Regions from separate parts of the Micromonospora sp. WMMA1923 genome, predicted to be linked through region 3. Evidence: riboswitches for the same ligand, from Rfam matches in the RefSeq annotation. Region 3 holds a riboswitch; each other region holds the start of a gene.
The links. Region 3 has a riboswitch for cyclic di-AMP ahead of ACN28G_RS17970 (coiled-coil domain-containing protein). Riboswitches for the same ligand answer to the same signal wherever they lie in the genome.
Positions count from the first base shown of each region.

Region 1: linked by a shared signal. The riboswitch ahead of ACN28G_RS13090 (transglycosylase family protein) and the one ahead of ACN28G_RS17970 (coiled-coil domain-containing protein) in region 3 are both predicted to bind cyclic di-AMP.
Region 2: linked by a shared signal. The riboswitch ahead of ACN28G_RS28760 (coiled-coil domain-containing protein) and the one ahead of ACN28G_RS17970 (coiled-coil domain-containing protein) in region 3 are both predicted to bind cyclic di-AMP.

Region 1 is NZ_JBMHLZ010000001.1:2,897,601-2,904,910, forward strand. Features, by position in the region: gene ACN28G_RS13070 (hypothetical protein) at 1-10, shown strand, start outside; gene ACN28G_RS13075 (lipase family protein) at 90-974, opposite strand; gene ACN28G_RS13080 (DUF1707 domain-containing protein) at 1,125-1,595, opposite strand; gene ACN28G_RS13085 (diacylglycerol/lipid kinase family protein) at 1,679-2,677, opposite strand; gene ACN28G_RS13090 (transglycosylase family protein) at 2,808-3,407, opposite strand; cyclic di-AMP (ydaO/yuaA leader) riboswitch at 3,404-3,546, opposite strand; gene ACN28G_RS13095 (hypothetical protein) at 3,841-4,125, shown strand; gene ACN28G_RS13100 (BTAD domain-containing putative transcriptional regulator) at 4,182-5,678, opposite strand; gene ACN28G_RS13105 (DUF1702 family protein) at 5,925-6,914, shown strand; gene ACN28G_RS13110 (CRTAC1 family protein) at 6,934-7,310, shown strand, end outside.
Region 2 is NZ_JBMHLZ010000001.1:6,290,903-6,298,212, forward strand. Features, by position in the region: gene ACN28G_RS28735 (hypothetical protein) at 1-789, opposite strand, end outside; gene ACN28G_RS28740 (hypothetical protein) at 909-1,394, opposite strand; gene ACN28G_RS28745 (hypothetical protein) at 1,539-2,000, opposite strand; gene ACN28G_RS28750 (helix-turn-helix transcriptional regulator) at 2,102-2,443, opposite strand; gene ACN28G_RS28755 (carbonic anhydrase) at 2,740-3,318, shown strand; gene ACN28G_RS28760 (coiled-coil domain-containing protein) at 3,395-4,405, opposite strand; cyclic di-AMP (ydaO/yuaA leader) riboswitch at 4,410-4,540, opposite strand; gene ACN28G_RS28765 (YibE/F family protein) at 4,707-6,080, opposite strand; gene ACN28G_RS28770 (metal-sensitive transcriptional regulator) at 6,276-6,575, opposite strand; gene ACN28G_RS28775 (heavy-metal-associated domain-containing protein) at 6,694-6,903, shown strand; gene ACN28G_RS28780 (hypothetical protein) at 6,900-7,073, shown strand; gene ACN28G_RS28785 (heavy metal translocating P-type ATPase) at 7,086-7,310, shown strand, end outside.
Region 3 is NZ_JBMHLZ010000001.1:4,004,574-4,011,883, forward strand. Features, by position in the region: gene ACN28G_RS17945 (glycoside hydrolase family 3 protein) at 1-151, opposite strand, end outside; gene ACN28G_RS17950 (DUF3145 domain-containing protein) at 301-792, opposite strand; gene ACN28G_RS17955 (hypothetical protein) at 1,140-1,469, shown strand; gene ACN28G_RS17960 (HelD family protein) at 1,778-3,895, shown strand; gene ACN28G_RS17965 (cation diffusion facilitator family transporter) at 3,978-4,892, shown strand; cyclic di-AMP (ydaO/yuaA leader) riboswitch at 5,047-5,179, shown strand; gene ACN28G_RS17970 (coiled-coil domain-containing protein) at 5,184-6,329, shown strand; gene ACN28G_RS17975 (STAS domain-containing protein) at 6,557-6,922, opposite strand; gene ACN28G_RS17980 (hypothetical protein) at 7,296-7,310, shown strand, end outside.

The sequences.
Region 1 (7,310 bases), 1.1 Mb from region 3:
TGGCAGGTAGCCGATTGATCGACTCGGTTGGGTTGATGTGGCGGTATCAACCGGCCCCGGACGCCGCCATATCGCCCCAACCGAGTCGATCACCATCCACCCTCGTGCACCCACGCTCCCACCTCGGCCGGCCCGTCCCCGTGGCCGGCGACGGACTGGCAGGTCTGGCGGGCCGGGTAACCCTTCAGCCGCAGCTCCAGCCAGGTCATGATGTCGTCGTCGGCGATGGCCACCACCGTGTTGTGGTCGGCCCCGGGGTACGTCCGGTAGTCCACGACGTCGCCCACCGCACAGAGCGCGCCCACGCCCTGGTTGGCCTGGGTCTGGGCGGCGATGGTGTCCTCGGCCCCGTGCACGAAGAGGATCGGCGCGGCCGTGCGGGACCGTACCGTGGAGACGTTGCGGACCCACTCCAACAGCGTCTGGTTGCGGGCCCAGTCGGGGTTCACCCAGCGGGTGATGGGTGGCGTCACCGCCATCAGATGCGCAGCCAGCTCTTCCAGGCAGAGGCTGCGCACCGCCGGCAGTTCGGCGGCGAACTCCGGGGAGAGCAGGTCAGTGGCCTGGATGCGGTCGGGCGCGTACTGCATGGCGGCCACCGCGATGAAGCCGACGAACGCGGCCGAGGAGTAGATCCCCGTCGCGAAGGGGGGCTTCGTCGTGGCCAGGGTGTCCAGGCCGGGGGCGAAGTCGCCGCCGGACGAGATCGGCACCACGCCGAGCAGGTCCAGCTCCGGTGCCCGGTCGGCGGCCAGCTCGCCGGCACCGAGCGCGGCGAGCCCGCCCTCGGAGTGGCCCACCGAGAACCACCGCCGGCCCACCTCGGCGGAGAGGTCGCGCACCGCCCGCACGCTGTCGATCATCGACCGGCCGAGCGCCTGCCGCTCCACGAAGTTGTGCAGCTGCCCAGGCAGGCCGAGCCCCGGGTAGTCGGTGCCGGCGACCGCGTACCCGTCCCGCAGGTACTGGGCCAACAGGCCGCCGTAGTCCAGGTCAGGATCGCGCGACGGCGCGCACTGCGGCGCGACGCCCGTGGTGCCGTGCGCCCAGGAGGTACGCCGGAGGCCGAATTAGAAGAACCTTCGCGTTGTCCGCCCGTCGCAGTGGCTCGGGGCGGACCAGGGTCAGAGCAGCACGAAGAGGACGATGCTCAGCAGCGACAGGCCGAGACCGGCGACACCCAGCAGGATGCCGATGACCGCCAGCGTCTGGTTGGGCGGGCTCTTGAGGGCGGGCCGCCCGAGCAGGATCGCGGCCACCCCGAGAATCCCGCCGATGCCCCAGCAGAGCGCGAAGAACAACGACGCCCCGCCCAGGACCACCGAGACGATGGCCCAGGGGCGGGCCCGGAGGTCGAAGTCGGTGGCGGGCCGCAGGGCGACCGGGGCCACCGGAACCGGGTACGGATACCAGCGGAGCTGGCGGGGCAGGTCGGCCACCTGGCTGGTCAGGTCACCGACGAACAACGCGCCGTGGACGGCGGAGATCCGGCTCTCGTACTCGGCGAGATCGAGGTAACCCTGCTCCAGAGCCTGCGACAGCAGGTCCAGGACCTGGTTCCGCTGTGCCGTGCCCACCCGCTCTTTCAGGTTCATCGCACGAGTCCCGTCCTCCGTCTACGCCGGGGTCCCGGGAGCTGCCGGGACCTCAGCGTAGACAGCATGATCAAGCGAACCGGCTACCGCGGATCGGGGCAGCAGACCGTCAGGGCGTCCGGGACGACCTTCACCTTCATCCGGCTCACCTTCGCGCGGGCGCCACCGTCGAGTTCGTACGTCCTCGGGGTGTCCAGCCGGACGGTGACCTTGCGGGCGCGGGTGATCCGGACGAAGGGTGACTCCTCGGAGCGGCCGGCGGCCATCCGGCTCAGGGTGCGGGCCCAGTCGACCGCGCCGCTGGCGGTGGCCACCCCGACCTCCAGCGCGCCGTCGTCGGGGCGGGCGTCGTCGAAGGCCGGGATGCCGCCGGTGATCGTGCCGACGTTGCCGAAGAGCACGCAGCTCGCCTCGCCGTCGAACCAGTCGCTGCCGTCGACCCGGATCCGGGTACGCACACACTCGCCGCGCACGTGCCGCAGCCCGGTCAGCACGTACGCGAGGCGACCGAGCTTGCCCTTGAGGTTGCGGTCGGCGTCCTTGATGAGTTCGGCGTCGAAGCCGGCGCCGGCCATCACCGCGAAGTGTTCGCCGTTGAGTTTGCCCAGGTCGAGGGTACGTCGCCGGCCACGCAGCCCGATCCGTACCGCCTCGGGCAGGTCCTTCGGAATGCCCAGGTTGGTGGCGAAGAGGTTGGCGGTGCCGGCCGGCAGCACGGCCATCGGCACCCCGGAGCCGGCCATCGCGTCGGCGCTGCGCTGCACCGTGCCGTCGCCACCCCAGACGAAGACCAGCTCGGCGCCCTCCTTCAGCGCCCTGCGGACCTTCTTCGGCGCCTTGCGGCTCTTCGGTACCTCGTACCAGAGCAGGTTCTCGATACCGGCGCTGACCAGCGTCGACCGCAACTGGTCGAGGCCACCGCCGAAGGTCTTCTTCCGGTGCGCGACGACCGCGACGGTGCCGAGCTTCGGCCCGGCGCCGGCCGACTCGGCGGCGGCGTGGCCGTTCGCAGCGTGCTCGGTGGCAGCGTGGTCGGCGGCAGTCGGCTCGGTGGGGTGCTCGTCCAGGGTCCTCGTGCTCATGGTGGTCGCTGTTACCCAGCCGGGCGGTGCGGCACGCGTGTCCACGGTGGAAGAGTCGCGGTGGACGGGTACGGAGGTTCGCCGGAACCGGCCGAGGCGGGGGCTGCCTCGGCCGGGTTCGCGGTCGAGGTCAGATGCTGAGGCGCTGCCCCGGGATGATCAGGCCGGGGTCGTCGCCGACGACGTCCTTGTTGCGCTCGTACAGCGCCTGCCAGCCACCGGTCACGTCGTGCGCGGCGGCGATCTTCGTCAGGGTGTCGCCGGACCTGACCACGTACGTGTCCCGGTCGGTGCTGCGGCTCGCCGGCGGGGCGTCACGCTCGGCGGCCTCGGTCGGGGCCGAGGAGCCCGAGGAGGAGACCGGGCCGCCCAGCGGGCCGCAGGTCGGCCAGGCGCCGATGCCCTGCCCCTTGAGCACCTCTTCGGCGATCGCGATCTGCTGGGCGCGGGTGGCCAGGTCGGCGCGCGGGGCGTACTGCAGGCCGCCGTACGCCTCCCAGGTGCTCTGCACGAACTGCAGGCCGCCGAAGAAGCCGTTGCCGGTGTTGATGCTCCAGTCGCCGCCGGACTCGCACTGGGCGATCGCGTCCCAGTTGACGCTGTCGGCCTGGGCGGGTGCGGCGGTGCCGAACACGGCCGCGAGGCCGGTGACGGCCCCGACGGCGAGGGTGCCGAGTGCCCTGCGGCGGTTGCTGAGGGCGCGGTGTCGGGATTGGTGACGAGTTGCCATGGGTTCCTCCACGCCGACGAGGTGAGCTGTCGGGTTCGGGCCGGGGAGCCCGGCCGCCCGGATCGGGCGGCTTCACCCCGAGGTGACGTGCACCGTGGAACCTGGGTCCCCCGCTCCATGCCTGTGGTGAGTGTTCCGCGAGGCCAGGGGCATGGATTGGGCGTACCGGGCGGCGGTGTCCGCGTCGGCGGACCCGTAAGAATCTAGGGGTGCGCCCCGGTGGCTGCATACGCTGCGTGAGGTTGTTCACCCGGTCACGCGGGGCGACCGGCGCCGGGGTTGCGGTCGGGGCGCGGACGGGGGATCCTGCCGGTTCACCGCCCCTGACCAGGGCATCAGTGTCAACCGTCACCCAACGGGACGGGCGGGACGGGTTTGAACGGGTGTTCACTGGTGAGGTTGAAGGGAACAACGCGTACGAGGGGGGCCGCAGGTGACCAGCCAGACCGGAACCGACCGTCAGGACTTCCCGCCGGAGGGTGTCACCGACCCGATGCTGTGGCGGCTCGCGGTCAGCGTGGCCGAGGAGCACCGGGGTGCCGAGCAGGGGCACTGCCGCAACCTGCAGTGTGCGGATCAGCCGCAGCCCTGCGCGCCGTGGACGTGGGCGCAGCGGGCGATGGAGCTGGCATACCAGCAGGGGCAGACGTTCGGCTACCGGCCGGCGTCGGCGCGGGCCCGGCAGGCACCGCGGCGGCCCGACGCCGCCGCCGCCTGAGGCGGTCCCCGCCCGGATGGGCCGCGTCGACCCTGCCCGGGTCGGCCGCAGCGGGATCACGTACCCGTGGTTCCGTGTCGCGGAGGCCCCGGTCCACCCCGGTACCGGGCGGGTATCAGCCAGATCTGGGAGGCGGGCACCCCGAAGGCCACCAGGCGGACCGTCTCCAGCATCCACAGCGCCGCCCGGGACAGCTGCTGCGCCGGTCGCCGCAGCGGGTCGCCGGCGGCGGGCCGGCCCGGGGTCCCCGCCGACGGGCACCGGAGTCGGCGGACCGCCTCGTACGACAGGCCGAGCGGCTGCCGTGCGGTGACGACGACCGAGACACCTCGGCAGTTGCGCACGATCAGGTCGACCAGGTCCGCGCAGTCGTCGGCCAGGTGGTCGACGTCGTCGAGGACCACGAGCAGCCGCCGGTGTGCCAGCACCCGCAGTAGGCACTGGTCGGTGGACGGCTCGGTGGTGCCGGGCGGGTCGAGCTGACGCAGGAGGAACCCGACCAGGTCGGCGCGGGTGGCGGTGGTGGTGACGTCGACGGTGGCCACCCGGTGGGCGGCGAGGATGGCGGATGCCCGGCGTGCGATCGAGCGGGCCGTCGCCGTCCGGCCGGAGTCGGCCGGGCCGACCAGGGTCACCAGTCGCTGGGTGGCCAGCGAGCGGACGACGGTGTCCAGGTCGACGGTGTCCCGGTCGCGCGTGTCCAGGTCGGTGGTGTCCAGGTCGGTGGCTTCGGGCGGTCGCGCGGTGCCGGGGGCCGACGGGGGGAAGCAGGGGTGGCCGGCCGGATGGCTCGCCGGTACGTCGTCGACCCCGGACCAGGCCCGCCAGAGGTGCCGGTAGGTGTCCACCAGTTCGGGCCCGGGGGCGATGCCGGCATCGGCGGCGAGGCGGGCACGTAGTTCGGCATACCGGTCGAGGGCGGCCGGCAACTGGCGGGTACCGGCCAGCACCGACAGGTACCGGGCCTGCACCGCCTCGTGCAGGGGTGCCACGGCGGCCAGCCGCTCGGCGGTGGCCAGTACGGCCTCGGCCCGGTCCAACCGCAGGCCCAGGGTCACGTACTCCAGGGCCGCGTCGACCCACTCCCGCTGCAGCGTGTCGATTATCGGATGGCCGGGAAGCAGGCTGCGCAGCTCGACCAGTTCCGGGTCCTCCCAGAGCAGGACCGCCAGGTGGAACAGGTGAAAGGCCCAGCGGGGGTGTCCCAGTGGGAGCAGCCGGCGGGCGGTCCGGACGAGTTGCCGGAAGCGGACCAGGTCGGCGTTGTCGTGGTGGGTGCTCAGCTGGTAGCCGCCGGGGCCGGAGCAGATCACGGCGGTGCGGGACCGGCGGGGGGCCTCCGGCTCGACCGATCGACGCAGTCGGGCGATGTAGGTGTGCAGCAGGTGGCCGGCGTTGGCCGGTTGGATGTCTCCCCACAGGAGCTGTGACAGGGTGGCGACCGGCAGGAACTCCCCCGGCTGCAGGGCCAGCGCGGCGAAGAGCGCACGTTGCTTGGCCGGACCGAGGTCGTAGGTCGTCGACCCGTTGCCGGCGCATACCACGCCGAGCACTTTCACCCACACTGAACCGCTCGCTTTTTTCATAGGCTCCCGCCTGACTCCAGAGCCAGGGTAGGACGGCCTGCGGTCACAATCCAGTGTTGCGCAAGGCACTCTGCGTGAGATAGGTGCGTGATTCGCCCCGCTCGCTGCGGACGGGAACTATATAGCTTTCAAGAAGTCTTCAACTCGATCGTGCCAGGATCCGTACCCGTCAGACCCCGCCGACGCGGGCCGCTGCGAGGAACCGGGGAGCGCATGACCGAGGCAGCCGCGATCCCGACCGTGTACCGACCGACGGGCTGGCGTCGGCCGCTGGCCCTCCACCCGCACCTGGTGGACTTCGACATCCGGGGCTTCCACCCCGGCCCGGTCGCCACCCGACAGGCACTCGTGACGGCCGCGGGGTCGTTCCTGGACGGTTTCAACCGGGAACTGGACGTCGGCCCCTCCCACGCCCCGGACCTGGCGGCTGTCCCGCAGGCCTACCGTGGCTTCGCCGTCGAGGGGGCGGCGATGGCCGCCACCCTGCTCGACCGGCTCAGCCCGCTGCCCGGCCGGCGCTTCCGCACCCTCCTGAAAGTCCATCGTGGACGCTACGGCTACCTCGCGTATGTCGGCGCCGGCTGGGCCCTGGCCCGGTTGGACGGCCTCTCGGCCGGGCTGCTCGGCCGACTCGGCCGACTCGGTGCCACCGATCCGCTGGTGCGCTGGCTGGTCTACGACGGTTACGGGTTCCACCAGGCGTTCTTCGACCCGGACCGGACACTGTCGTGGTGGCGGCGGCACCCCGACCGGTGCGACGAGCGGTGCGCCATCCGGTACCAGGGACTGGGGCGCAGCCTCTGGTTCCGCGACTGTGCGGACCCGACGGCACTGGCCGGGCGGATCTCCGGACTGCCCGCCGGGCACCGGGGCGATGTGTGGAGCGGGGTGGGACTGGCCGCCACCTACGCCGGTGGGGTCGGCGACGACACCTACCTCGAACTGCGTCGACTCAACCGTCACCACCCCGCTGAGCTGGCCCAGGGCGCGGCGTTCGGCGCCGAGGCGCGGCAGTCCGCCGGGGCGTCGCCGCCGCATGTGCCCCGGGCCACCGAGCTGTTGACCGGCGCGTCGCCCGACGTCGCGGCCGGGTGGACGTGGCAGGCCCGACGCGGGCTCGACCGCCCGGGTGCCGGCCCGGCCGACTTCCAGCGCTGGCGCGAACGGATCCAGCAGCTGGCCCTTCCGTTCCTTCGCCGTTGACCCGAGGGAGTTTCAGACGATGCAGGTACGCCGAACCCTCCGTACGTTGCTCACGCCGGTTGTCGCAGTGGTCGCCTGCCTGGCCACCGGTCTGGCCACCCAGCTACCGGCCGTCGGTGCCGACGAACGTCGGGCGCTGGCCGCCCGGTTCAGCTTCGCCGTCGCCGACCTCAACCAGGACCCGCCGCAGACCCGCGCCGTACGCGCCGTCCAGCCCGCCCTGCACCACCTGCGGTCCTGGATCTCCTCGGTCGGTGCCGGTGTCGCCGTGGCCGACCTGGACGGCGACGGACTGCCCAACGAGGCGTGCCTGGTCGACCCCCGCGACGACTCGGTGACCGTCCTGGCCACCCCGGACCGGCCGAACCGGTTCCCCGCCTTCGCACTGCCCCCACC
Region 2 (7,310 bases), 2.3 Mb from region 3:
GTGCTCCGACTCCGGGGCCGGCTCGGTCGCGGCGAAGGCCTCCTGCCGCAGGCTGCCGGCGGCGGCGACCGCCAGCTCGGCGGCCTGCCAGGCGGCCCGCTCCCGCTCCTGCGCCGTCCGGTGCCGCTCCTGCAGGTTCGCCAGCACCGCCCGCCGCAGGAACAGCTCCTGCTCGACCGGGTGCCGCCGTGGGTCCCAACCGTTGCGGTGCGCGAAGACGTCACTGAGCTGCTCCACCGACAGCTCCCGACGCCAGTACGCGTCCAGGGCGGTCCGGTGCAGGAAACGCTCGCGGTCGGCGTACTCGGCCGGGGTCCGGACGGTACACGGCAGCGGCAGCGCGGCGGCTACCGAGAGCCGCTGGACGTCCGCCTCGACGTCCTGGTACGCCTGCCAGGCGGCCTCCACCTCGTCCTGGGCGGCGAGCCACTCGGCCCGGTGGCGCTGGGCGGTGGTGACCGCCCGTTCGGCGGCCACCGCCACCTCGGCCGCGTACCGTTCCCGGTCGCGGTCCTCCTCGGCCCGTTCCAGGGTGCTCGGCAGGGCGGCCTCGCGGATCCGGCGGGCGACGTCGACGCCGACGCCACCCGGGCGGAGCACCAGCACGGCGACGGTGGTCGCCACCACGGCGATCAGGGCCAACCAGATGGCGGCGGCCTGTGGCACGTCGATCAGTACGGCGGAGAGGACGGTCTGCATCACCAACACCTCGTGATGGTCGAAGGAGGAACTGCCGATCGGGGTGCCCGGGTGCGCGGGGGTCGAACCGCTCGCGGCCGGGCTGGGCACGAGGGGTACGGCACCGACGGATCGTCGCGGGTGGGCCGACGGTGGGCGCAGCGGCGGCTGCGGGGGCCAACCGGGACGGGTGCCGGTGCGGCCGGCCGCCGGTCGGCGGCGTCGGCCGGTCAGGCCAGCGGGGGACCGCGCCGGGCGGGCAGACCCCGGACCGGCTCCGCCGCGGGCACCCGCACGGGCACCGGCACCACGGCCGGGGCGGTGCCGTCGACCCGGGGGGACGACGGCTGCTGCGGGAGGGCCACCTCGGTGACCCGATCCAGGCCCGGGGAGTCCGACCACGACTGCGCCCCGCCGTCGACCGCGAGGTGGTCGACGGGTCCGGTGCGGCTGTGGACCGGGCCGCGGTGGCCGGTCCCGAAGGGACCGTCGAGCACGAGGCGGCTGTCGGTCACGAGGCGGCCGTCGAGCACGAGGCGGCTGTCGGGCGCGGTGGCGCTGCCGGACCCGGCGGGTGCGGCGGACGCGGGCGGACCGGAGAGCGCGAGGGCCGCGCCACCGAGGCCGAGGGTGAGCACCAGGAGGGTCACCGCCAGGCGGGTCAGCTCCCGCAGCGTCACCGGCCACAGGGGGCGGGTGGACGTCACGGGCGGCATCCCACCAACCTAGCGCCCCGGCCCGGCCGGGACCAACCACGTGACCGGACCCATTCACTCCCTTGTGGACGCCGGCACCGGATGGCCCTTTGTCAACCGAGGTGGACGTACCTGGTGGGTCGGCCCGCACCCCGGGGTACGCCGTCAGTTACGACCGTGGGGTTGCCGTGGCCCGGAGGCGCCCAGTTGCTGATCGGTGGCAGCCGGCCGGGTGGCGGTGGTCGGCGGTGTCTGTCCAGGGTCCGGCGCGGCGGCCGACCGAAGGGCGGCGATCTCCGCGGTCGGTGCGGACGGCGACTTCCGAGCGATGAGCTTGTCGATGTGTGCGTCCGTGCCGAACGAGCCGACGTCGATCGCACCCACCCGCAGGTAGTTGTTGATCAGATCCTGGGTCTGCGGGGGGCAGGCCGGCGGGTAGGAGCCATGGTTCAGGACGTTCTTGATCGCGGTGTCCGGGTGGAGCGTCGTCCCGTCCGCGCTGGTGGCCGAGGCGGGCAGGGGCTTCTTCCAGTTCGCGGGTTCATCCAGGTGCTTCATGATGAACTCGCCGAGGTTCTCCCAGTACGTCGCCGGAGACGCCGGGTTGCTGTCCGCTTTTCGTGGCATGGCAGGCACGACGTGTCACCCGGGTTCCGGGTTCAGCCGCGGTGCCGACTTGTTCGGTGACCGGCGGTGAGGCTGGTCACCCGGTGGCGGTCCGGATCCGGTCAGGAGGGCGGGGCGGCGGGGGTGGATCGGGGTGCGGCATCGGCGGTGAAGAGGGCGAGCAGGTCACCCACCTGGCGGTCCGCCTCGGCCGGGTGCCGGAAGTGGCCGTCCGGATTGACGGTGTACTCGTTGCGCCGGCCCACCCGGGTGCGCCGCAGGTAGCCGCCGGCCTCCAGGTCGGCGACGATCGCCTGGGCGGCGCGCTCGGTGACCCCTACCTCGTCGGCGACGTCCCGGAGCCGGGCGGTGGGGTTACGCGCGATGGCGAGCAGGACGTGCGCGTGGTTGGTGAGGAAGGTCCAGTGCCGGGTGCTCCCGCTTCCGCGTGGTGTCGTCGCCATGTCCGTCAAGATACGACCAGCCTTCACGATCGTCGTTCGCGAGCCGGTCGACGTGAACCGTCGTCCCGACACCTGAAATGCATATCACGTATAGCTTGACGTGTCTTGCGCTGCGTGTGAACGTGGTGGCGGACCGCGTCCGTGGCGGACGGGGTCGACCGGTCACCTTCCGAAGGGTGAGGACGTTGATCTCCACTCCGTCGACCGGGTCGCAGTCGGACCCGGAGCTTCCTCCCGCCCAGCCGCCGTCGGCACAGCCCGATCCGCCGCAGACCCCGGAACAGGCGCTCGCCGAGCTGTACGCGGGCAACCGCAGGTTCGTCACCGGTACGCCGCGGCACCCCAACCAGGACGTCGGACACCGCACCGCGGTCGCCGGTGAACAGCACCCCTTCGCGGTCATCGTCGGGTGCTCCGACTCCCGGCTCGCCGCCGAGATCATTTTCGACCGTGGGCTGGGTGACCTCTTCGTCGTGCGGACCGCCGGCCACACCACCGGGCCCGAGGTGCTGGGCAGCGTCGAGTACGCGGTGACGGTCCTCGGCACGCCGCTGGTGGTGGTGCTGGGGCACGACTCGTGCGGTGCCGTGCAGGCGGCCGCGACGGCGGTCAGCACCGGGGCCCGGCCGCCGGGACATCTCGGCGCGGTGGTCGACGCGGTGGTGCCCAGCCTGCGCCGGGCCGCCGCCCAGGGAGTCGACGACCCGGCCCGGATCATCGACATCCACATCGCCCAGACCGTCGAGGAGCTGTTGGGCAACTCGGCCGTGCTGGCCGCCGAGGTGGCCGCCGGCCGCTGCACCGTGGTCGGCATGTCCTACCAGCTGGCCGCCGGAGAGGTGCGGACGGTGGCCGCCGCCCCGGCCGCCGGCTGACCCCGCCCACACCGGTCAGGACAGGCGAACGGGCCGCCCCCGCGTGGGGGACGGCCCGTTCGGTGTCTCGGGGTGGTCAGAGCAGCGAGACGTGTACGTGGTCGGTGTGGTTCGACGGTCCGCTGTAGGAGCTCCAGCCGGTGGCCGGGAACCAGATCTGCCGGTTCCAGATGACGTAGTAGATGCCCAGCCGGTCGGCGTTGCGTACCAGGAACGCGGTCAGGTTGTTGCCGTACATCCGGGTGTCGTTGTTGTGCCAGGGCGCGAAGCCGCTGTTCTGCAGCGACCAGTCACAGGCCCGGCCCTTGGGGTGCTCCCACGGGCCACCGGGGCGGTAGCAGCCGACGAACCGGTCGAAGCCGGCCCGCTTGACCTCCTTGTACATGTGCAGCGTGCGCGCCGTGATGCAACCGGAGGTGGTGGGGTCGTTCTCGGTACAGCTCATCGGGCGCCAGTTGCCGTTGGCGTCGCGGCCCGGGGCGATCTTGGCCACCGGTGACGTGGCCACCACCAGGCCCCCGGTCAGGCCGGTGCCGCCGACGAGGGCGAGCGACTTCTCCGCCTCCCGCTTCTGCTTGGCCATCACCGAGGCCTGCTTCTGCTGCTCGCGTACCTCGGCGTCCAGGGCCTGCTTGGCCTGATCGGCCTTGTCCTTGACCGTCTGCACCTCGGCCAGCTTTCGGGCGTTGACCATGTTCAGCTCGTCGAGCGCCTGGGCCCGCTGGACGAACGAGTCCGGCGCGTTGCTCTCCAGCAGCATGGCCATCCCGCCGATCCGGCCGCTGCGGTACGACTGGGCGGCGATCCGACCGACCTGCGGGGCCAGCTCGTCCAGCTCGTTCTGGGCGCGGCGCACCTCCATGTCGAGCTGCAGCTGCCGCTTCTTGGACTTCTCCAGCTTGGACTTGGCCTGGGTGTAGCTGCGGTTGGTCGTCTCGATGACGTCGTTGAGCAGCTTCGAGTCGCCGTCCTCGTGCCCCGAGGGCTGGGCGGGCTGAGCCATGGCCGGCAGCGGGCCGGAGAAGATGGCCAGTGCGGTGAGCACGGCCGCCGCCGGCGTCAACCAGCGGCGTAGGAGTGCCGTCACAGTCGTCCCTTCCGTCGGCCGCCGACCGGGTTAGCTGACGGGTTCGGGACGGAAGTGGCCCCTACCGCTGGTGCGGATTCACCCCATGTACCTGGTTCCCCGGCTCGCCGTTCGGCGATTGGGCGGCGGTACCGCTGGCGCGGGTGCGCGCCTTCGGCGGTGACCGGCAGCGAGGTTACCCGAGAGTCGGCGCTGGGATCTACGTCCGGATGCCGACTCAACGCGTAATTTCTCCGCGATGTCGCGTGACCAGTGATGTGCTTCTCATCAATGGAGTCGTCGGCGGTCACGCTGAGGAGTGTCACCATGCGGTGTCGGTGCTCCTTTCTTGGTCGGGCCACCTCGCGGGGGCGTCGGGGGACTGACTGGCGGCCCGGGGTGCGCTCAGTGCCTGGAGCGCGTCGTCCCGCGGTGCGGGCGGGCGGGCCGAGCCGGTGCCGCCACCAGGCGGGGTGGGGGCTCCGGCGGTGGTGGCGGCCCGGTCGGTGGCGGTGCCCCGACCGGCGGCGGTCACCAGCGCGGCGAGCGCGGTGGTGAGCGGTACGGCGGCGATCAGCCCGAGCGTGGCGACCGCGCTACGGACGATCTCCTGGGCCAGGAACTCGCTGGTCAGCACCTGACTGACCGGTCGGGAGTCGGCGACCAGCAGAAGCAGCAGAGGCAACGACGCGCCCGCGTACGCCAACACGATGGTGTTGACGACGGACGCGATGTGCGCCCGGCCGACCCGGGTGGCCGACCGGTAGAGCTGGAGCCGGGACAGTCCCGGGTTCGCGTGGGCCAGTTCGGTGACCGTGGCGGCCTGGGTGACCGTGACGTCGTCCAGCACCCCGAGGGAACCGATGATGATCCCGGCGAGCAGCAGCCCGTGCAGGTCGACGTTGCCCTGGAACATCGACAGGGTGGTGGCCTCCTCGGTGCCGTACCCGGTCAGGTGGGTGGCGGCGGTGGCCGCGCTGCCGAGCAGACCGGTGACCACCAGGCTGCCCAGCGTGCCGAGCACGGCCACCGAGGTCTGGGCGCTGATGCCGTGGGTGAGGTACAGCACCACGAACATGATCAGTGCGGCGCCGACCACCGCGACCAGCAGCGGTGACCGGCCGGCGCTGATGCCGGGCAGCACGAAGGTGAGCAGGATGGCGAAGCTCGCCACCAGGCCACCGAGCGCGGCCAGGCCGCGCCACCGGCCGAAGGCCACGATCGCGGCAGCGAAGAGGACGGCCAACCAGATCAGCGGCTTGCCCCGCTGGTGCTCGGCGATGTTGTAGCTGCTCGACTCGGGGTCGGCCGGATCGGTCAACTCCACCAGGACGATCTCGTCACCGACGGCGATGGTCGGCGCCCCCGGACCGTCCGGGATCGGCGTCTCGACCTGCTGCCCCTCGTCGGGTCCCTGCTCGACCCGGACGGTGGCGGTGCCGCACGGGCCCTCGGGGGCGGACGCGGGGCCCTCCGGGGTCGGCGCGGCAGGTGGGCACGCCTCGGTCACCACCCGGGTCACCGTGCCGTGGTACCGGGGCACGTCCCCGCCCCCGTCGACCTGCGGTGCCCGGTCCGGCCAGAGGATCAGCGCGGCGACCAGGGTGACGAGGAAGAGCGGCACCACGGTCGCGACGAGGACCCGCCGTACCCCCGGCGGGGTGGGCGGGGCGGGACGGCTGTGGTCGGCACCCATCTGCGACTCTCTCCAAACGATCCACGACGGATTACGTGTCGCCGCGCCGGTCGGTTCACTCGGCCGGCACACCGGTCCGGTTCGCGGCGTTGCGTGCCGGAGTGGTCACGGACTGCGAACCGGGGGCGGCGGTGGGACCCGGATGCCCGTCGCGGGAATGGTAGCCACTCGGCCGACGGGTGCGGAGGTTGTGGGTCAGCCGCGCTTCATCAGCCGGCCGACGGCGGCCATCATCTCGGTGGCCATCTCGTCGGCGTGCCCCTCGGCGGCGCCCTCCTGCATGCAGTGCCGGGCGTGCCCGTCCAGCAGGCCGAGAGCGACCTTGTCCAGGGCGGCCTGGATCGCCGAGATCTGGGTCAGCACGTCGATGCAGTAACGGTCCTCGTCCACCATCTTCTCGATGCCCCGGACCTGACCCTCGACCCGGCGCAGCCGAGCGAGAAGCTGGTCCTTGCTGGCGGTGTAGCCCCGGGTGGGGGGCGTCGAAGTGGTCATGTTCGCCAGGGTACGCCCTACCCCCGGCGGGTATTCCAGGACAAATTACCCCTACCCGGTAGTGGTTGAGATACCCCCCATGGGTATATGGTGGGCTCCGGTCGAGAGGAGTACGGACATGGTCACCGACATCTACCAGGTGCAGGGCATGACCTGCGGGCACTGCGTGCAGGCGGTGAGCGCCGAGGTCGGCGCGCTGGCCGGGGTCGACGAGGTCCAGGTGGACCTGGCAAGTGGTCAGGTCACCGTCACCAGTGCGGAGCCGCTGGACCCGGCCGCCGTCCGGGCCGCCGTCGACGAGGCCGGTTACGACCTCGTGGACCGGTGAACACGGCGGCCAGGCTGGCCGGGTTCCTGCTCGGCCTCGTGGTGGTCTTCGGTGCGGCGTACGGGGTCGGCCAGGCGGTCGGCCCCCGCACCCCCGGCACCCCACCCCCGGCCAGCCCCAGCCTCAGCCCTTCGGGTTCACCCGGCGTGCCGGGTCACGGGCACAACTGACGGGAGCGGAGTGTGACCACCACCGGCAAGCCCCTGGAGTCGGCACCCCACCGGATCGAACTGGCCATCGGCGGGATGACCTGCGCCTCCTGTGCCGCCCGGATCGAGAAGAAGCTGAACCGGATGGACGGGGTCACCGCCACGGTCAACTACGCCACCGAGAAGGCCACTGTCGACTACGGCGCGGCGACCACCCCGGACGACCTGATCGCCACGGTGCGCAGGACCGGCTACACC
Region 3 (7,310 bases):
CGCGGGCCGCCGGGTCCGTGGCGGGGCCGCCGTCCGGCGCCGGGGTACCGCTCGGCGCGGCGCTCGCCGGGGCCGACGCGGACGGGGCGGCCGAGGCGTCGGCCCGGGGCTCGGGGTCACCGGAGCAACCCGCCGCGACCAGCACCGTCACCGCGAGCGCCGCCGCGAGCCGCCGGGACCCACCCGGGGTACGCGACGGGGTGGACCGGGAGGTCCGACGGTCGGGCAGGGTCCGGTGGCGTGGGGAGGTCGACACGTCCCCATCCCACCAGCCCGCCGCCGGTACGGCCAACCCGCAGGTCAGCCCACTCGGGTGAGCAGGGTCACCGGGGCACCGTCACCGGCGTGCCGGTACGGCTCCAGCTCGGCGTCCCAGGCGGTGCCGAGCGCCTTGTCGAGGGCGTGTGCCAGCGCCTCCGGGGCCCGGGCGGTCGACATGATGCTGCGCAGCCGGTCCTCGCCGAGCTGGATGTCGCCGGCGGCGCCGACGGTGGCCCGGAACAACCCGCGACCGGGGACGTACATGAAACGCTCTCCGTCCGCCCCGGTGCTCGGTTCCTCGGTCACCTCGAAACGGATCATGGGCCACTGCCGGAGGGCAGCAGCCAGCTCGGCACCCGTCCCCGGGCGACCGGTCCACCTGCACTCGGCCCGTCGGGCCGTGGGATCGACGGGCTGAGCCGTCCACTGCAGGTTGACCGGCGCGACAAGGACGCGCGCGATCGCCCACTCGACGTGTGAGCACACGGCGAGCGGGGTCGAGTGGACGTATACGACGCCACGCGTTGGCACGGTGACCTCCCGGAGAGCGAGGTGCGTCTTCCCCTACGACCTCGCGTCGCCCGAGTGGCGCCTGCGAACACATGATGACCCGTGGGACGGATGATGCGCCAGAGAATCGGAAAAATCGCCGGTGGGAACAGCCGCCCCGGACGGGTGGTTGGCCTGATCGGCGACCGTGGGGGACCGTCCGGGCCCCGCGTTCGTGTACAGTTCTCCCGGCGGCTTGTGCCGCTGACTTCTTCGGCGGGCCGAGGCCTCCCGGGTGTCACCCGCCGCACCATGCACGTCAAACCGCACCACGCACGTCCGTCCCCCGGACGTCCCGTCCTCCCGTACGTCTCACAAGGAGCACCTCCGTGGCGAGCAACACCTCAAAGACCGCGCGCGCGTCCGTCCGGGCCGGCCAGGCTGGCCAGGGTGGCGCCCTCAGCGTGCTGGGCGAGTTCAAGTACCTCATCCCGCTCAACGGCGGCAAGCACGCCTACGTGCGGAACCTGACCAACGGCAAGACCTCGCACCTGCGCACCGACTCCGAGGCCTTCGTCGAGGAGATCCGGGTGCTGGCCGCCGCCGGCCACGCCGCCAAGATCCGGGCCGAGCTGAACGGCCTCGCCGCCACCCACCCCGGCGACGGCTGGGACGCCACCGAGAAGCGACTGGTCGAGGCCGGCGTCTTCGAGGGCTGAGCCCCGCCCCTTCGTGGTGCGGTCCGCCGCCCACCCGCACGACATCGCACCGCCCGTCGGCTCTGCCGGCGGGCGGTGTCGTCGTCTGCCCCGACACCGCCGACGGCGGATGCCGAGTCGGTCACGGGACCGGCGACGATGGGGTCGGGGACCGGGCACCGGTGGCGGTGGCCGGAGGCCGGGTGGTGGGATCGGGACGGGTCCTGACATGGGCCGGAAGCGCTCCCCGTACTCTCACCCGGTCGGCCCGGCGCACGGCCGGCACGCCCGCCGCGGCCCCGGCCGCCGTGCCACAGGAGCTTGCTGCGTTGACCGACCACACCGCCCTGGACCGTGAGATCGCCGTCGAGCAGCGGCACCTGGACCGGGTCTACGCCCGCCTGGCCGAGCTGCGCCGGGCGGCGGCCCGGGCCGAGCGGGACGGGTACCGGCTGGCCAAGGTCGGCAACTTCGGGGCGCTGGTGGAGCGGGACGCGATGGTGTTCCACGCCGCGCAGCGCCGACACGTCCTCGACGCCGAACACGAGGGGCTGGTCTTCGGCCGGCTGGACCTGCGCGAGGGCCCGGTGCTGCACGTCGGCCGGCTGGGCGTCCGCGACGACGACGCCGAGACGCTGGTGGTGGACTGGCGGGCGCCGGCCGCCGAGCCGTTCTACCGGGCCACCCCGGCGGCGCCGCTGGGCGTGGTGCGCCGCCGGACGATCCAGTCCAGCGGTGAGCGGGTCACCCGGATCGAGGACGACCTGCTCGACCCGGTCGCCGCGCCGGCGGAGATGACGGTGGTCGGTGACGGCGCGCTGCTGGCCACGCTCTCGAAGGCCACCGGACGGGGCATGCGGGACATCGTCGCCACCATCCAGCGGGAGCAGGACGAGGCGATCCGCTCCCCCGCCTCGGGCGTGACGATCGTCTCCGGCGGCCCCGGTACCGGCAAGACGGCGGTCGCCCTGCACCGGGCGGCGTACCTGCTCTATGCCGACCGCAGCCGGTACGCCGGCGGCGGCATCCTGGTGGTCGGCCCGTCCACGGTCTTCGTCGAGTACATCGCCTCGGTGCTGCCGTCGTTGGGCGAGGAGACCGCCACCCTGCGTTCCCTGGGCACGCTCTTCCTCGGGCTGACCTCGACCCGCACCGACCCGCCGGAGGTGGCGGCGGTGAAGGGGTCGCTGCGGATGCGGCGGGTGCTGGAACGCGCGGTGCGCGACGCGGTCCCGGACGGCCCCACCGAGCTGCGCCTGCTGTACCGGGGTGAGCTGCTGCGGTTGGGCGCCGAGGAGCTGACCGGTATCCGGGACCGGGCGCTGTCCCGGGGGGCACGCCGCAACGAGGTCCGCCGCGCCGGGTTCGACGGGGTCTTCGCCGCACTCTGGGCACAGGCCCGGCGACTGCGGGTGGGGCGGCTGCCGGAGCAGCGCTCGTTCGAGGACGAGATCGCCGACCGGCCGGAGTTCCGGGAGTTCCTCAAGGCGTGGTGGCCCCGGCTGCATCCCCGGCACGTGCTGGGCTGGCTGGCCCGCCCCGAGCGGCTGCGGGCGTACGCGGGTGGGGTGTTGTCCCGGGTGGAGATCCGGCTGCTCACCGAGGCCTGGCGGAGTCTGGACACCGAGGGCCTGACCATCGCCGACATCGCCCTGCTCGACGAGCTGGACGCGCTGCTCGGCAAGCCGATGAAGCCGGCGCGGGCCAGGCGTGACCCGTTCCAGCTGGCCGGCGGGGTCCGGGAGCTGAGCACCTTCGGCGACCGGCAGCGCGCCGCCCGCGAGGCGGCCCGGCAGCGGCCGGAGGACTACCGGGAGTACGCCCACGTGGTGGTCGACGAGGCGCAGGACGTCTCGCCGATGCAGTGGCGCATGATCGGCCGGCGGGGGCGGTTGGCCTCCTGGACGGTGGTGGGTGATCCGGCGCAGAGCGCCTGGACCGGTGATCCGGCGGAGCTGACCCGGGCCCGGGACCAGGCGCTGGGTCGGCGGCCCCGGCACCACTTCACGTTGACCACGAACTACCGCAACTCGGCGGAGATCTTCGCGGTGGCGGCGGCGGAGATCCGCCGGCTCGACCCGGAGCTGGCGTTGCCCACCGCGGTGCGGTCCACCGGGGTCGAGCCGGTGCAGCGGGTGGTGCCGGCGGCCGAGCTGGCGGTGGCGACCGTGGCGGAGGTGACCACGCTGCTGGACCAGGTCGCCGGGACGGTCGGGGTGATCACCCCGGTACCGCGCCGGGCCGAGGTGGCCGGCTGGCTGGGCGGGCTCGGCGGCGCCCGGCTCCAGGTGGTGACCAGCCTGCAGGCCAAGGGCATGGAGTACGACGGGGTGCTGCTGGTCGCGCCGGGCGAGATCCGGGCCGATCCGGGCTCCGGGGTACGCACCCTCTACGTCGCGCTGTCCCGGGCCACCCAGCGCCTGACCACCCTGGAACCCGCCGACTGACCGACCGGCACCCTTTGCTTGCACACATTGCGATGTGAGCATATGTTGGACCGGGTCCGGTCGGCAGACGGAGGGTGTTGGCGTGGGCGCAGGACATGACCACCAGGCCGCGGTGACCAACGCGGGGCACCGCTACCGCGGACGACTCTGGGCCGCCCTGCTGCTGCTGGCCGTCTTCACGGTGGTGCAGACGGTCGCCGCCTTCGGCACCGGCTCGCTGGCACTGCTCTCCGACGCCGGGCACATGTTCACCGACGTGCTCGGCATCGGCATGGCACTGGCCGCGATCACCGCCACCCGGCGGGTGGCCGCCGACCCGCAGCGCACCTTCGGCCTCTACCGCCTCGAGGTGCTCGCCGCGCTGGCCAACGCGGTCCTGCTCAGCGGCGTCGCGGTCTACGTGCTGATCGAGGCGGTACGCCGACTCGGCGAACCACCGGAGGTGCTCACCGGCCCGATGCTCGGGGTGGCCGTGCTCGGCCTGCTGGCCAACGTGGTCGCCTTCGGCCTGCTGCGCAAGGGTGCGCAGGAGAGCATCAACCTGCGCGGGGCGTACCTGGAGGTGCTCGCCGACCTGCTCGGCTCGCTCGGGGTGATCGGCGCGGCCCTGGTGATCATGACCACCGGCTGGTGGTGGGTCGACCCCCTGGTGGCGGTCGGGATCGGGGTGTTCATCCTGCCCCGGACCTGGCGGCTGGCCCGGGCTGCGCTGCGCATCCTGGTGCAGGCCGCCCCGGAGCACCTGCAGGTGACCGAGGTGCACGACCGGCTCAGCGCGGTTCCCGGGGTGGCCGAGGTGCACGACCTGCACCTGTGGACCCTGACCTCGGGGATGGAGGTCGCCTCGGCCCACCTGACGATGACCCCCGACGCCGAGGTCGGCCCGGTCCTCTCCGCCGCCCGGACGGCGCTGCGGGAGGACTTCCACATCGAGCACGCCACGTTGCAGATCGAGCCCGGAGCGTCACCTGGGGCCTGTGGTGCGGTTGAGTGGTAATTAGCGCAACCTTAAATCTCTGGGTGTATTGTCCCTTTCGTGCATGTTCTACCGTTGTCACGACCCGTCCCACAGGCCCCAGCGCCTGCACGGGTCACACCGGCACCGGTAGGCTCGGTCCCGGCCTCCGCCAGGCGGCGCCCAACGGCGCCTGCGGTGGCCGCCGCCTAATCGCCCACCGCGGCGAACCGGGGAACCACAGTCCGTGGGGTGTATCCGCTTCAGCGGTAGGGATCTTCCGTCCCGAACCCGTCAGCTAACCCGGTCGGCGGCTGACGGAAGGACACGTCCATGGCAGTAGTGGCAACCACCAGACGCGGTACGGCCCGGATGGCAGCCGTACTCGTCGCGACACTCGCGTTCGGCGCGGCGATCGGGCCCGGCGGCCCGGTGGCACACGCCGCGATGCCGCCGACCGGCCTGCTCGCCGCACCCGCCGACGACGAGGGCGGCACCCCCGCCCTGCGGGACCAGCTCGACGCGGCCAGCACGGGCTGGATCGAGGCGAAGAACGCGCTGGAGAAGTCGACCAAGCGCCAACAGGAGCTCAACGGGCAGCTCAAGACCATCGAGGCAGACCTGGTCGTCCGCAACGGCAAGGTCGGTGAGATCGCCGGCGTGGCGTACCGGACCGGCCGGCTCGGCGCCGCCCAGGCACTGCTCAACACCGACTCACCGGCGCGCTTCCTGGACCGGGCCGCCACCCTCGACTCGGTCGCCGCCAACGAGGACCGGGAGCTGCGCCAGCTGCTGGAGACCCGGGACAAGGCCAACCGCACCAAGCTGGCCCTCGACGGCGAGCTGCGTGAGCAGCGCAAACAGGTCGACACCATGGCCAAGCGCAAGGAGCAGGCCGAGCGGGCCCTGGAGGTCGCCGTCCGGCAGGAGGCCCGGGAGAAGGCCGAGGAGCGGGAACGGGCCCAGGCCCAGGAACGCGCCCGCGCCAACAGCGGCGGCGGGTCCAGCGGGGGCAGTTCCAGCGGGCCGGGTGGCAGCAGCAGCAAGACCGCCAAGGCCGCGCCGCGCAACTCCGACGGCTCCTGGCCCAAGGAGTCGTGCAGCGTCAACGACCCGACCCCCGCCAACGGCTGCATCACCCCGCGCACGCTGCACGCACTGAACCAGGCCAAGGCGGCCGGTTTCACCAGGTACGTCTCCTGTTACCGCCCGGGGGGCTCCGGCGAGCACCCGAGGGGCCGGGCCTGTGACTTCGCGGCCCAGAAGGGCGGCTTCGGCGGCGACGCCACCGGTGGAGACCGGACGTACGGCAACAACCTGGCGGCGTACTACGTCCGCAACGCCGACAAGCTCGCCGTGCTCTACGTGATCTGGTACCGGCAGATCTGGCTGCCCAGCAGCGGGTGGAAGTCGTACAGCGGGGCCGGTGGAGACCCCTCCAGCGACCACACGAACCACGTCCACCTGTCGGTCTACTGACCGAACCGACAACGACGCCCGGTGCCCCACCGTGAGGTGGGACACCGGGCGTCTGTCGTGTCTCGTGGTCACCGGTACCGGGCAGCGTCGCGTGCCGGGCCGACCTGGTGCCGGGCGGCGCGGATGCCGGGCTGGCCCTGCGCCGGGCGGTGTCGCGGCGGCGCGGACGCCGGGCTGGCCCTGCGCGGATGCCGGGCTGGCCCTGCGCCGGGCGGTGTCGCGGCGGCTCAGGCCCCGGGCAGCACCTCGGGAGCCACCCCGGCACCGGCGTAGTAGGGCTCGGGTGCGCCGAAGAGACCGAGCAGCCCGGTCACCCAGAGCTGTCGGTGCACGAAGCGGCTCGGCTCCGTGACGATCAGCTTGACGCCGCTGACCTCGGCGGTCTGGAAGCCGGCCACCATCGCGCTGATGCCGACCGAGTCGATGAAGGTGACCAGTCGCATGTTGAGCTCGATCCGGGCGGGACGCCCCTTGGCGAGCACTTCGGCGATGGCCTCGCGTACCTCGTACGCGGTGTCGACGTCGATCTCGCCCCGCGGGGCGATCTCCATGACACCACCGGAAAGAACAGACTTCACGATCGACAGGCTCACGCGAGCACCTCCACTCGCCCAAAACGGGCGCCTCATCAGTACGCGGGCCGCGACCGAGAGTATTCCTCCCACGGCCTCGGTCGCCACCCCTCGGGATGAGCAATTCGCAGATTGGGCACAACGTACGCCCCAATCTGTACTTTTCGTCGCTACTTCCCGACGACTTCTCATCTTCACGATCGATCAGCGACCGACGTGTCGGCCCACCACAGTAGCGGTCCGCACCCCCGTACCCCAACACCCTCCGCCACCGGCGCGCCCCGGGAAGCAACGATCCCCCGGGTGGCCAGGGCAAATCCGGCCATTGACCGGGATGTCTAACATCGGACCGAGTTCACGCTCACAGAGGCGTTGCCACGACGGAGGGATCCCGATGACCAAGAGGCTT